One region of the Vreelandella sp. H-I2 genome, then DNA from elsewhere that is predicted to be linked to it. Evidence: predicted binding sites of a transcription regulator. Region 1 holds the regulator's gene; each other region holds the start of a gene.

Region 1 (4,334 bases):
TTTAAACAGCGGCTTTCGCATCGTTACCATTTGGAGTATTCGTGAGCGGAATGCGGCTGTTAGATCGGCACGTGGCGTTATTTAGTGGCTCGCTGCGTACCCTAATGCGTCGTGAGAGTGACCGGCGACGCTGTGCGGACTCTCCCTATGCCTGGCTGTTTCAGCCCTATATGGGTGAAGAGCTAGTAGCGCTTGCCTGCACTGCAATGCCTACACCCACTTCACCAGTGATTAGCTTGGCGGCGGTGGCGATGAGCCAACAGCAAGTGCGTACCAGTCGCGCTTTTGTAATCACCTTAGGCTGTGCGAGGCAGCCCGAGAGTGCAACGCTGCGCCGTCACCACTTGCTATGCCAAGCTGGGGAAGTAATGCCACCTAACAGGGATAACTTAAGCGCGTTAGTGGAATTCATTGGCAATCGACCGATTATCGGCTGGAAATTAGAGCAGCGTATTAGCGCATTGAATGCGCTACTGAGTAAGCAGTTGGGCTTTTCACTACCTAATGCCCAGATCGATGTGGCGAAGCTGCATCAACGCCGACTGCGTCGCTTGCATCCAGAGATTGACGCGCCCAGCAGCTTTGCTCAGGCGCTGACGTGCTGGAAAGTTCCCGCCTTGGGGATGCAGAGTGTGTTAGGCGAGGCGACAGCCAGCGCACTACTCTATATGCGGCTGCAGCGCACGATGGCTGAGGCCGCTTAGAGACAGAGGGCACTTAGAGACAGAGGATTCTTAGAGACAGAAAGTTGGGTCGGGCGCTGAGTGTTGTTAGAATAGCGCCTACTTTTTCCGCTCTAGCGCCTTTCACACTCGGCAGTGCCTATACCATGCAATCTCTCAATCATTTTGACCCTGCTCACCTTGATACTTTAGCAGCCGCCCCCGCTGCTCCGGCGCAAGGCCAGCCAGAGCTGGCTGACGCCAAGCAGAAGCGTGAATTTAACAAGTTGCAAAAGCGTCTGCGCCGAGAAGTGGGCAATGCGATTATTGATTACCAAATGATCAATGAAGGCGATCGCGTCATGGTATGCCTCTCCGGTGGTAAAGATAGCTACACGATGCTGGAGATTTTGCGCAACTTGCAGCGCAATGCACCGATCAACTTTTCACTGCTGGCGGTCAATTTAGACCAAAAGCAGCCGGGATTTCCCGAGCACGTGCTGCCTAGTTACCTGGATAAGCAGGGCGTTGAATATCATATTGTCGAACGTGATACCTACTCGGTTGTAAAGGAGAAAACCCCAGAAGGCAAAACCACCTGTGCGCTCTGTTCACGCCTGCGGCGCGGCTCGCTGTATGGCTTTGCAGAAGAGATAGGCGCCAATAAAATTGCTTTGGGTCACCATCGCGAAGATATTCTTGAAACGCTGTTTCTCAATATGTTCTTTGGGGGCAACCTGAAAGCGATGCCGCCCAAGCTGCTCTCCGATGATGGCAAGAATATCGTCATTCGGCCTTTGGCTTATTGTAAAGAGGCGGATATTGCCGAGTTTTCTCGGTTGATGGAATTCCCGATTATTCCCTGCAATCTTTGTGGTTCCCAGCCTAATATGCAGCGCCAAGTGGTAAAAGAGATGCTCGCTGAATGGGATAAAAAGTTCCCCGGCCGCCTGGAAAGCATGTTTAAAGCCGTCACTAATATCGCGCCTTCCCAACTGGCAGACCGCAATCTGTTCGATTTTGCAGGTTTAGAGGCCAAGCAGGCAGAGTTACTGGCCGGGCGAATCCAGGCGTTTAACGTCAGCTAACCGTTTGCTGTTCTTCTTCGGTGAGAGTTATCAAACGCTGCATGTCGAGGATATTAACCTCTCGCCCCGAAACCGCCACTACATTTTGCTGCTGAAGGCGGCTTAAGATGCGGCTGACCGTTTCCACCGCCAGCCCGAGGTAGTTGCCGATATCAGCTCTGGGCATTGAAAGTCGAAAGCTGTAAGGCGAGTAACCCCGCCGACGAAAACGATCTGAAAGCGTAATCAAAAAGCTTGCCAGCCGCTGGTCGGCGGTTTTACGTGATAACAGGCGCATCATGCGCCGGTCGTCGCGTAATTCTTTGCTCATGCTGCGATACAACTGGCCACGTAGTTCGGGCAGCTCTTCTGACAGTAAATCCAGGCGGTCAAAGGGGATTTCGCAAACCGTGGTCGTTTCCAGGGCGATTACGCTCCCGGGATAGTGCTCTTCATCAATCCCATCCAGCCCGACCAATTCACTAGGTAGATAGAAATTGGTCAGTTGCTCGCTGCCGTTCCCCTCTGATGTGACTTGTTTAAGGCTGCCCGAACGTACCGCATAAACACTGGTAAAGGCATCTCCCTGGCGAAACAGTAGCGCGCCTTTTTTCAGCGGCGCACGGCGGCGAATAATGGCATCGAACTGTCCCATGTCGTCCAGTTCAAGGGCAAGCGGCAAGCACAGTGAACTCAAACTGCAGGTTTGGCAGCGAGCTTCGTGGAGTAGCGAGCGTCTGGGGCTCATGGATTCCAGCATGCGTTGCTCCTTAAGTGAGTGCCGCTTATCGATTAGAAAAACCTTACTTATTATAGTCGCTATGGCATGCCTGCTTAAAGATTATTAAACAATCTTTGAGTAGCCTTGGCCCGTTTGCTGCGGCAGGTGAGCATCAAACGCCATCGCTATATGGCGAATGAGCAGTCGGCCCATGGGGGTAGCGCTTAGTTGATCGCCGCTTCGCGTTAGCAGACCATCTTGCTCGGCGCTTCGCAGATGTTCAAGTGCTGGCGCAAAGTAGCGCGGAGCATCAATGTTCCAGCGTTGACTAACCGTGGCCAAATCAATACGCATATCGCACATCAGCCGCTCAATCACGTCCCGCCGGATCAGGTCGTCATCGCTTAAGCGTATGCCACGCACCGTGGCAAGCTGCCCCTGATCCAGCGACGCTTCGTAGCGTGTCAGATCACTAGGATTTTGCGCATAGATATCATCAATGCGAGAAATCGCCGAAACGCCAAGACCAATTAAGTCACACTGGGCGTGGCTGGAGTAGCCTTGAAAGTTACGCTGTAGCGAGCCTTCACGCTGGGCAACGGCTAAGCTGTCGTCAGTACGGGCAAAGTGATCCATACCGATATGCACATAACCCGCCGCGGTGAGCATTTCAATAGTGGTACGAAGAATCGCCAGCTTCTCTTCGCCTCCTGGCAAGTCATCGACATTAATGCGCCGCTGAGGGGGAAAGCGCTCATGCATATGGGCGTAATTAAACACAGAAAGCCGTGCGGGGTTCAGCTCAATTACCTGGCGCAAGGTGTCAGCAAAGCTCTTTTCAGTTTGAAACGGCAGGCCATAAATCAAATCAAGATTCAAAGACCTAAAACCCAATCGATGCGCTTCATCCATCAGCGTTTCGGTGAGTATCCGAGGCTGAATGCGATTAATGGCTTTCTGCACCAGCGGGCTTAAGTCCTGCACGCCCAGGCTGATGCGGTTAAATCCCAACGACTGGAGGTGCCTTAAGGTAAATACATCCGCTTCGCGAGGATCTATTTCAATCGCATAATCGCGATCGTGAGAGGACGAAAGCCCAAAACGGGCATCCAGGCGATCAATCAGATCGCCCATCTGATTCAAGCTGAGAAATGTCGGTGTACCACCTCCCCAATGTAACTGCTCAACCGCCCGTGTGGTATCTAAGCGGCGGGCGGTCAGTACCATTTCGCGGTCGAGTCGGGCTAAGTAGGGTTCAGCCAGAGCGGTATTCTTGGTGGCGATTTTATTACAGGCGCAGTAGAAGCAGATTTTTCGGCAGAAAGGGATGTGCACATACAGCGAGAGTGAACGCTTGCTGGTATTGCTGCGCTCTAGCGCCTGGGTCAAATCACTAGGGGTAAATTGGTCATGAAACGACAGTGCAGTTGGATAGGAGGTGTAGCGCGGTCCGCTGGTATCGTAGCGGCGCAGCAGGGCCTCATCCCACACTATCTGCTTAGGGGCTGATGCAGTAGAGAAAGCCGCAGAGGCATGAACGGGCATGAAGGTGTGCTCCGGCGTTAGGGATGGCATTTTAAAATTAAGGCCAGCCTAGCGTGCAGAGGCTTAGTAAACGTTGAGCCATATCATATTAGTGGAGATTATGCACTGTGAGGGTCCAAAGCTGCCAAAGCGCAAAGGTGATAATGGTTAACGCGGCCACGCTGCGTGTTGCTGGGTGACGTATGAGATGGCTTAACTGGCGCGCAGCAAGTCCAGTCGCTAATAACGCGGGTAATGTACCAAGCCCAAAGGCGCCCATTAGCAGTGCCCCTTGCAATGGGTCGGAAATCGCTAAACTCCAGGCCAGCATGGAGTAAACCAGCCCGCAGGGTAGCCAGC
Region 2 (4,334 bases), on a different contig from region 1:
AGTTGAAATATCGCTGGAATCGATGAAAAGGGAAACTTTATTGACGGATTTCTAGACGTTCAAAATGCGGTTCCAAGTGTTTGACCAGCTCTTTTAATTCAGATGAAGAGGGAGCATTGGCGACAGGCTGAGCATAGCTGGGGTCAAGACATTGCTCGGTGCGCGCTATTTGTAGCGCGTAGTGGCTTACTCCGCAGTCGGCAAGAGTCAGTGCCAAGCGCTCCACGTCGCCAAGTTGAAAGTCCTGCCAGTGGATAGTGGTGCGGCACTCGAAGCTGACGCCGCTGTCAATGAGGGCCTCCAAGCTGCAGGCATGCCGCTGCCAAATGTTGGGGCGGCCGCAGATGCGGTCAAACGCTTTTCCATGACCTTTTACGTCCAGGCCCACCCAATCAAGGTGCGGCAATAGCCGCGTTAGGCGGTTGGGATAAACGCCAGCGGTATGCAGCCCTACCTTAAAGCCCAGTGCTTTTACTTCCTTCACTGCTGCTGGCAAACCGAGGTTCAAGGTTGGCTCGCCACCGCTAAAAACCACGGCTTCCAGCAGGCCTTGGCGAGAGGCCAAAAATTCAAGCACTGTCTGCCACTCATGGGGCTCACCGCGTCGCGGGTCGATCATGTTGGAATTGTGGCAATAGCCACACCGCAGTGGGCACCCTTGCAGAAAGACCACGCACGCCAGATGGCCAGGGTAGTCCAGGGTCGTCATGGGGACAAGACCGGCGACCGGCAGCCTAACCGAGCTGGTCTCAGCGCTGGCATCGTCGAGGATCGTTATAAGAGACATCGTGATTATCCTACTGGGTGCCTGTCGCCGGCACCCAGTCGTCGTGAGAGAAAGAAAGGGTTAGCTACCGAGCGGCAGCGCCCTCAATAAAATGGCGGCGCTCCCGGTGTTCGGCACGCTTGCCGATATTGAACTGGCTCACTGGCCGGTGATAGCCCATGACACGGGTCCAGACTTCGCAGCGCTGGCGCTGTTCAGTAGGCAAACTAGTGTATCGAGTGGTTTGCATTCGTGTGTTCCTTAAAACGAGTTGATAAAATTGAGGCAAATGCCTCATGCCGTGGCGACGACGGTTGCGCTCGCCGTTTGCGCCCATAGTGCTTCATCGCACTTGGGGCAGAACTCGTGTTCACCGGCTAGGTAGCCATGTACCGGGCAGATCGAAAAAGTGGGTGTGACTGTGAGGTAAGGTAAGCGAAAGTGAGAGAGTGCCGTTTTTACCAGCTTGCGGCAGGCGGCGGCCGAGGTAATCCTTTCGCGCATATAGAGATGCAGTACTGTGCCGCCGGTATAACGCGTCTGTAAGGGATCCTGGTGGCTAAGCGCCTCAAAGGGATCATCGGTGTGGCCCACGGGCAATTGGCTGGAATTGGTGTAATAGGGCGCCTTGGGTGTGCCAGCCTGGAGAATAGTCGGAAATCGGGCTTGGTCCTCCCTGGCGAACCGGTGCGTCGTGCCTTCCGCCGGTGTGGCTTCGAGGTTGTACATATGGCCAGTCTGTTCCTGAAATTCGCGCATCCGCTCCCGGACGTGATCAAGAAGGTCAAGCGCCAGTTGCAGCCCTTGGGGGGCGGCGATATCGCAGTGATCATCAGTGAAGTTACGCACCATTTCGTTGAGTCCATTCACACCCAAGGTGGAGAAATGATTGCGTAGTGTGCCCAGATAGCGCTGGGTGAAGGGATACAGTCCCTGATCCATCAGTTGTTGAATACGCTCGCGCTTGAGCTCGAGGCTATCGCGCCCGAGTATCAGCAGGCGATCCAGCTCGTTGAACAGCCCGGCTCGGTCACCTGCGAAGCGGTAGCCAAGCCGAGCGCAGTTAATCGTCACCACTCCTAACGAGCCGGTTTGCTCTGCGCTACCGAACAAGCCGTTCCCGCGTTTGAGCAGCTCACTCAAATCAAGCTGCAGGCGGCAGCACATGGAACGCACCATGTGGGGTTCCAGGTCCGAATTTAGAAAGTTCTGAAAGTAGGGCAGGCCATACTTGGCGGTCAGGGCAAAAAGCCGTTCGGCGTTGTCGCTTTCCCAGTCGAAATCATGGGTGATGTTATAAGTGGGGATAGGGAACGTAAACACCCGCCCATGGCGGTCGCCAGCCTCCATGATTTCCAAGTAGGCGCGGTTGATTAAGTCCATTTCAACCTGCAGCTCACCGTAGCTAAACGGCTGTTCCTCGCCGCCGATAACCGGTACCTGCTGACGCAAGTCGTCGGGGCAGACCCAATCGAAGGTCAAGTTGGTGAACGGTGTCTGACTACCCCAGCGCGACGGTACGTTAAGATTGTAAATAAACTCTTGGAGCGCCTGCTTGACCTGTGCGTAGGATAGGCTGTCCTTGCGCACGTAGGGTGCCAGATAGGTATCGAAAGAGCTGAAGGCTTGCGCTCCGGCCCACTCGTTCTGCAAAGTGCCGAGAAAGTTGACCATCTGCCCCAAAGCGCTGGAAAGGTGTCGGGGTGGGTGGCTTTCGGCACGACCCGGCACACCATTGAAACCCTCAAGTAGCAGAGTACGCAGCGACCAACCGGCGCAATAGCCGCACAGCATGTCCAGATCATGAATATGCAGGTCACCTTCCCGGTGGGCTTCACCTATGGCGTGTGGGTAAACCTCATCTAGCCAGTAGTTGGCGATCAGTTTGCCAGAAACATTGAGAATTAAACCGCCCAATGAATAGCCCTGGTTGGCATTGGCATGAACACGCCAGTCGGCGCGTTGGAGGTACTCGTTGACCGTCGAAGCGACATCAATATGGCGCTTTGCTACCTGAACGCTGGAGGAGTTTTTCACCTAATTCACCTATATATGTACGTATCAATAAAAATAAATACTATATGTTGTGTTTCAGGATAAGCGTTCAGGAATTTCAAAATATGATCCAGATCAAAAATGATTGGAAAAAATGATAAGGCGAGGTGGCGTTTAAGCGATTGCTTCAGTCGACCATCGTGCGAGTGTTATCCATACCCGGCCGGCCATGCCAATAACCGTCGCAGATTTCAGCTTCCACCAGCGTTAATGGATCGGGTGTAGGTAGCCTGCCGTGGCGGGCCTGGTCGAAGGCCTTGACCACATCGGCCATGCCTTCTGCCCTTGGGCTGAGACGTGCCACTGAAACGCCCATCTTCGCCATGTTTCCAAGCTCATGGCGTAGGTCCTGGCAGGCACTCGAAAGGGTCTGAATACCGTTCAGGGTAAAAACATCACGAGATTCCTGTGAGCGCAGCGCCAAGCCTTCTGGATACTTTTGACAGACGAACTTGCAGCGATCTTTAGGTTTTTGGTGACGGCGGGCGGTAAAGCAACGCGATGACCAGGCCAAGGGGAGATGGCCGTAGGCGAATACTTCACAGGGCTGGATCACACCTGCCTGTTGGCTATCGTTAATAAGCCGGGCCAAGTCTTTCTGCGACATTTCCACCGGCGCCTGCCAACGCTGCATGCCGGCCCGGCCCATGACGCCTAGGGTGGCCGGGTTATAGAGGTTAAGCGCGGCGCCAGCAATGAATGGCAGCCCGGCATTAGAGAGCCGCTGTAGGGCACTCTGGTCGTTAGCCTCGACAATGAAATCGCCGTTGTCGCACAGCTTGCGCAAGTCGCGCAGGTCGGCTTCGGACTCGATCAGCGTCTGGCTGGCAATAATGACCTGCTTGCCAGCCTGGGTAAGCTCGCGACCAATGCCCAGCCAGTCGTCCAGTTTCATATCGCGACGCCTGGAGCAGACTGTCTCGCCCAGGGTAACGACCTCCACCGGCCAGTCGGCCGCTTCACGGTAGAAACTGGCATAGCGTTCCCGCGTCCAATAGAAGAGTACGGGACCGAGCGAAAGTTGTAGACGGTCAGTTAACAGGGCTGGTTGCGAGAGCGGGGTAGGTGACGGCATGCAAACTCCTATTTCCAGCGACGCTCATAGGCGCCCAATGTGGTGGTGGCACCTTCTGAAAGCTCGGCAAGACCGGTCATCCAGGCGGATTCGGGTTGAAAGCGCGCAGGTTCATCCGCAAGGCGATTGAGCGCTTGGCGCCAGATACCGGCCACTTTCGACACATAGGCAGGGCTGCGCTGGCGGCCTTCGATTTTCACTGCGCTAATTCCCAGTTCACGTAGCTCTGGTAATAGCTCCAGCGTATTGAGACTGGTGGGTTCCTCAATAGCATGATAAGTCTCACCCGCTACCTCGAAACGCCCCTTGCACAGGGTAGGATAGCCAGCACGCTCGCCTTCGGCGTAGCGGTCGATAAGCACATCGTTAAGACGTGATTCTAACCCCTGAGGAGTCTCTTCCCAGCGTACGTGGGCTGCCGGTGAACAGACGCCCCGC
Region 3 (4,334 bases), on a different contig from region 1:
TTGACCTGGCGCTGCATGACGAAGATTTCAGCGCTGAACTTGCTAAAGCTGAGGTGCTGCTACAGTTTGGCGGTCGGCTGATTTCCAAGCGATTACGCCAGTTTATTGCCCAGCAGTCGTGGCAGGATGCCTGGTTGGTTGATCCGCAGCCTCAGCGGCTGGACCCTGATTACTGTGTTAAGCGCCGTTTGATATGCTCGCCTGCCGACTTTATCGCTGATTTGCCGACGATTCCCGAGCAATCTCCTTGGCATCAATTGGCTAGCCTCCAGCGCCGCACCAGTCAGCTTATCGAGGAGTTCTGTATAGCATTCTCAGAGTTGGGTGTCTGCCACCAGCTAGCGCAGCTAGCTAAAGGGCAACTGTTTATAGGCAACAGCCTGCCTGCACGGCTTATGAATATGCTGGGTACGCATCGCCAAACACCGCTGCGGGTATTTGCCAATCGCGGTGCGTCCGGTATCGATGGATTGATTGCCACTGGCTATGGCATTAGCTGCACTCGCCAAGAACCCACTACTATTTTGCTGGGAGATACCAGCGCGCTACATGACCTCAACAGCCTGGCGTTGATGAAACAAGCCACCCAGCCAGTGGTGGTGGTTATCCTCAATAACGATGGCGGCAGTATTTTCCATATGCTGCCGGTGCCTAAAGAGGGTGATTTGCTGGAGCGCTATTATCGACAGCCTCACGGCTTGAGCTTCGAGTTTGCGGCGAAGATGTTTGGGCTTGGCTACGTTGCGCCAGAGTCGCTGGACGCCTTTGCGACAGCCTATAGCCAAGCTCTAATGGTGGGCGTTACGTTGATCGAGGTTAACGTACCCCATCAGCAGGTCGCCGATGACCTGACAGCGTTAGGAGCCGCACTTCGGGGCGGACTGAATGAGTAGTCAAGCTAAGCCAACCCTGGTCATGCTGCACGGCCTGCTGGGCGATCGCCACGACTGGGCGGGGGTGAGTGATGGCTTGGAAGGCGTCGATTGCTTAACGTTGGACTTGCCTGGCCATGGCGAGAATCAAAGCGTCCAGACAGCCTCTTTTGAGGCGTTTCACTACTGGCTTACTAACACATTGGTGACTCACGGTATTCGCTGCTACTGCCTGCTGGGCTACTCCCTGGGCGGGCGCTTGGCGCTTTATCATGCTAGCCGTCAGCCATTAGGTCTTGCCGCCCTCTGGTTGGAAAGCGCCCATCCAGGGCTGGCTGCCAGCGAGCGACCCGCCCGCATTGCCCACGATGAACGCTGGGCAACACGTTTCGAGCAGGAACCAATGGAGGGTGTACTTACTGACTGGTATCAGCAACCGGTGTTTTCCGACCTAACCGAGGCCCAGCGTCGTCGGCAGATTCAACGCCGTCTTGCTAATCATGGGCCAGCTGTCGCGAATATGCTGCGTGCGACATCACTCGGCAAGCAACCGTCTCAATGGACATGGCTGGCAAACACGTCGCTACCGGTCAGCTATTTTTCGGGTCTGCGGGATGCCAAGTTCCTCACGCTGGCTTCTCGTCTAAAAACGATGGCCCCCCGTCTGCGCCAGATCACGCTAGACGGGGGGCACAATCTTCATGCTGAACAGCCTGGTGAAATCTCACAACAGCTCAACGCTTGGTATCAAACGTTTGGCTAAACCACTGGTCAGCTAATCACCATTAACCAGGGTAGGCCGATCACCAGCCAAACCACTAAAAATAGCAACCCGAAGATTGCTCCTAGCCGCCAGAAGAGTGTGCTGGGTAGATAGCCACTGCCGTAGTAGACGGGGCTTGGGCCCGTGCCGTAGGGGGTGAGAATGCCCATAAAGCCCAGCGTGGGAAGTAGCAGCAGAACAAACATCTGCATATCCAACCCGGCAATCCCCGATGCCGCTGCCAGAATCACCGGCAGCAGGGCGGTAACGTGCGCTGTCACGCTGGCGAAGAAATAGTGAAGTAGATAGAAGATGGCCACCAGGGCCACCATCGCCATCAGCGGGTCGAAGTGGCTGATCTGCCCGCCGACCACATTGCCAAACCAATTAACGAAACCCACTAGGCTCAGTCCACCTGCTAGCGCTACCAAGGTGGCAAACCATACAAAGGTATTCCAGGCGGCATGATTATCGAGAATATCCTTCCAACTCACGATGCCCACTAACAGCATCCCGCAGATAACCAATAAACCTACCAGTGACCCAGAGATAACACTGCCCGCAAAAACCCACAGCAATAGGGCAGTGACCACCATCATGACCAGTATTATCTCATTCCGGGTCAGTGCACCCAGCTTGGTTAGCTCCTTTCCAGCCCAATCGGAAATTTCATTACCCGCTTTCACCTCTGGGGCACATAGCCAATAGCTCAGTAGCGGCACCAGTAAAAGCAGCAGAATGCCCACCGGCACGACGGCTATGAACCACTGCCCCCAGTTGATACGGATACCGGTGGTGCTTTCGGTTAGTGCGATAGCCAATAGGTTGGGTGCCAGCGCGGTCAAAAATAGTGAGCTTGTCACACAGGTAGATGCGAGCGCTGTCCACATAAGAAAACTGCCCATGCGCTTCATGCTGGGATCATTAGGGTGGGAGTCGTAAAGCGGTGGCAGGTTACGAATTACCGGGTAGATGGTACCCGCACTACGCGCCGTATTAGAAGGCGTAAAGGGCGCAAGAATGCCATCGGCAATCATTACAGCGTAGCCCAGGGCTAAAGTGCGTTTACCCATTGCCTTGACCAGCCAGAGTGATATCCGTCTGCCCAAGCCGGTTTTTTCGTAACCCAGGGCAAACATAAAGGCGCCAAAAATTAGCCAGACGGTGGAGTTGGTAAAGCCCGACACGGCCCATGAGAATGCTTGGTTGGCGGCATTAAAGCCGTCAGATGCTAGTTGCTCCGGAGAGAACAGCACCCACCTCGAAAGCAGGGCCACCAGCGTAACGCCGACCAGTCCCACCACCGCCCCGGGCAAGGGTTCGAGAATCAAGCCAACGACACAGCCAAGAAAAATGGCGAAGAAGTACCACGCATGGGGCGCAAGCCCCGGTGGAGTGGGGATCAGCGCGACAATAATAGCGACTGCTAACGGCGCTAGTAGTTTCCATCGCGGTGAGGGTTGGGCATTGGTTGTCATGCGGTACCTCTCTTCAGTGTTTAGCGTATTTACTTTTGTCGCTTGGTGGGCAGCTATCTGCCTGGCAGTAATTGCTCTGAAGAGTAAGCGGTGCGGCATTAAGGTAAAAGCAACGATAACTTAATTTTTAACTTCCTTGATGTAAGTCAATACTCCTTTCGAGTAATAATCGCGGCCAGCTAGGGGTATGGTAATTTGAAAAGAAGAAGGCGCCGCAGAGTATCGCCATTACGACCTGACTAACGGAAGGAAGCGTTATGCAACAGCGAGATTTCGATATCGTTATTGTGGGTGGAGGAGGAGCAGGTCTACGCGCTGCCATTGGCGCGGCCGAGCAGGCCAAGGAGCAGGGTACACCCCAGCGTATTGCTCTGCTCTCCAAGGTATACCCCATGCGCTCTCATACCGTGGCCGCCGAAGGTGGCGCCGCCGCCGTCACCAGTGCCGAGGACTCCCATCAGGCCCACTTTGACGACACTGTGTCAGGCGGGGATTGGCTGGTTGAACAGGGCGTCGTTGATTACTTTGTCCACCACGCTTATCAAGAGCTGGTACAGATGGAGCGCTGGGGCTGCCCCTGGAGCCGTAAAGACGATGGTCAAGTGCAGGTGCGCCGCTTTGGCGGTATGAAAACCGCCCGCACTTGGTTCGCGGCCGACAAAACCGGCTTCCATATGCTGCATACGCTGTTTCAAACTTCGCTGAAATACCCTGAGATCGAGCGTTTTGATGAGTACTTCGTAGTCGACTTGGCCGTTCATGAAGGGGCTGTCATCGGCGTGATAGCCCTGCAAATCGCCACCGGTGAACTGACCTTGCTGCGCGCTAAAGCGGTGATTCTTGCTACCGGCGGCGCAGGGCGCCTGTTCCGCTTCAATACTAATGCGGGCATTGTCACCGGCGACGGCATGGCGATGGCCTACCGTCACGGCGTGGCACTGCGGGATATGGAATTTGTGCAATACCACCCCACTGGCCTGCCCGGTTCCGGTATTTTAATTACCGAAGCGTGCCGGGGCGAAGGGGGTATTTTGCTCAATAAAGATGGCTATCGCTATCTGCAGGATTATGGCCTAGGCCCGGAAACACCGTTGGGTAAGCCGGAAAACAAGTATATGGAGCTGGGCCCGAGGGACAAACTTTCCCAGGCCTTTTGGCAGGAGCAGCAGGCGGGCCGCACCGGCAAGTATGGCGATAGCGACGTGGTCTATCTCGATCTGC

Evidence for each region. Region 1 encodes FNR, which switches genes on or off when oxygen is low (the NO sensors DNR and NnrR bind a similar motif). Its sites were predicted from a motif close to TTGATNTANATCAA; they were not measured.
Region 2: a site for FNR is predicted at 2,887-2,900, ahead of ACUVOF_RS09525 (ribonucleoside triphosphate reductase). Genes of this name have one in related genera too.
Region 3: a site for FNR is predicted at 3,250-3,263, ahead of frdA (fumarate reductase (quinol) flavoprotein subunit). Genes of this name have one in related genera too.

What each region holds. Positions count from the first base shown of each region.
Region 1 is NZ_JBRAMC010000002.1:167,644-171,977, forward strand. Features, by position in the region: gene ACUVOF_RS05340 (DUF294 nucleotidyltransferase-like domain-containing protein) at 1-45, shown strand, start outside; gene ACUVOF_RS05345 (DNA polymerase III subunit epsilon) at 51-704, shown strand; gene ttcA (tRNA 2-thiocytidine(32) synthetase TtcA) at 830-1,750, shown strand; gene fnr (fumarate/nitrate reduction transcriptional regulator Fnr) at 1,743-2,489, opposite strand; gene hemN (oxygen-independent coproporphyrinogen III oxidase) at 2,574-3,995, opposite strand; gene ACUVOF_RS05365 (sulfite exporter TauE/SafE family protein) at 4,084-4,334, opposite strand, start outside.
Region 2 is NZ_JBRAMC010000003.1:337,354-341,687, forward strand. Features, by position in the region: gene ACUVOF_RS09515 (anaerobic ribonucleoside-triphosphate reductase activating protein) at 38-787, opposite strand; gene nrdD (anaerobic ribonucleoside-triphosphate reductase) at 852-1,016, opposite strand; gene ACUVOF_RS09525 (ribonucleoside triphosphate reductase) at 1,061-2,803, opposite strand; gene ACUVOF_RS09530 (U32 family peptidase) at 2,949-3,896, opposite strand; gene ubiU (ubiquinone anaerobic biosynthesis protein UbiU) at 3,905-4,334, opposite strand, start outside.
Region 3 is NZ_JBRAMC010000004.1:251,450-255,783, reverse strand. Features, by position in the region: gene menD (2-succinyl-5-enolpyruvyl-6-hydroxy-3-cyclohexene-1-carboxylic-acid synthase) at 1-893, shown strand, start outside; gene menH (2-succinyl-6-hydroxy-2,4-cyclohexadiene-1-carboxylate synthase) at 886-1,635, shown strand; gene ACUVOF_RS11955 (anion permease) at 1,644-3,113, opposite strand; gene frdA (fumarate reductase (quinol) flavoprotein subunit) at 3,371-4,334, shown strand, end outside.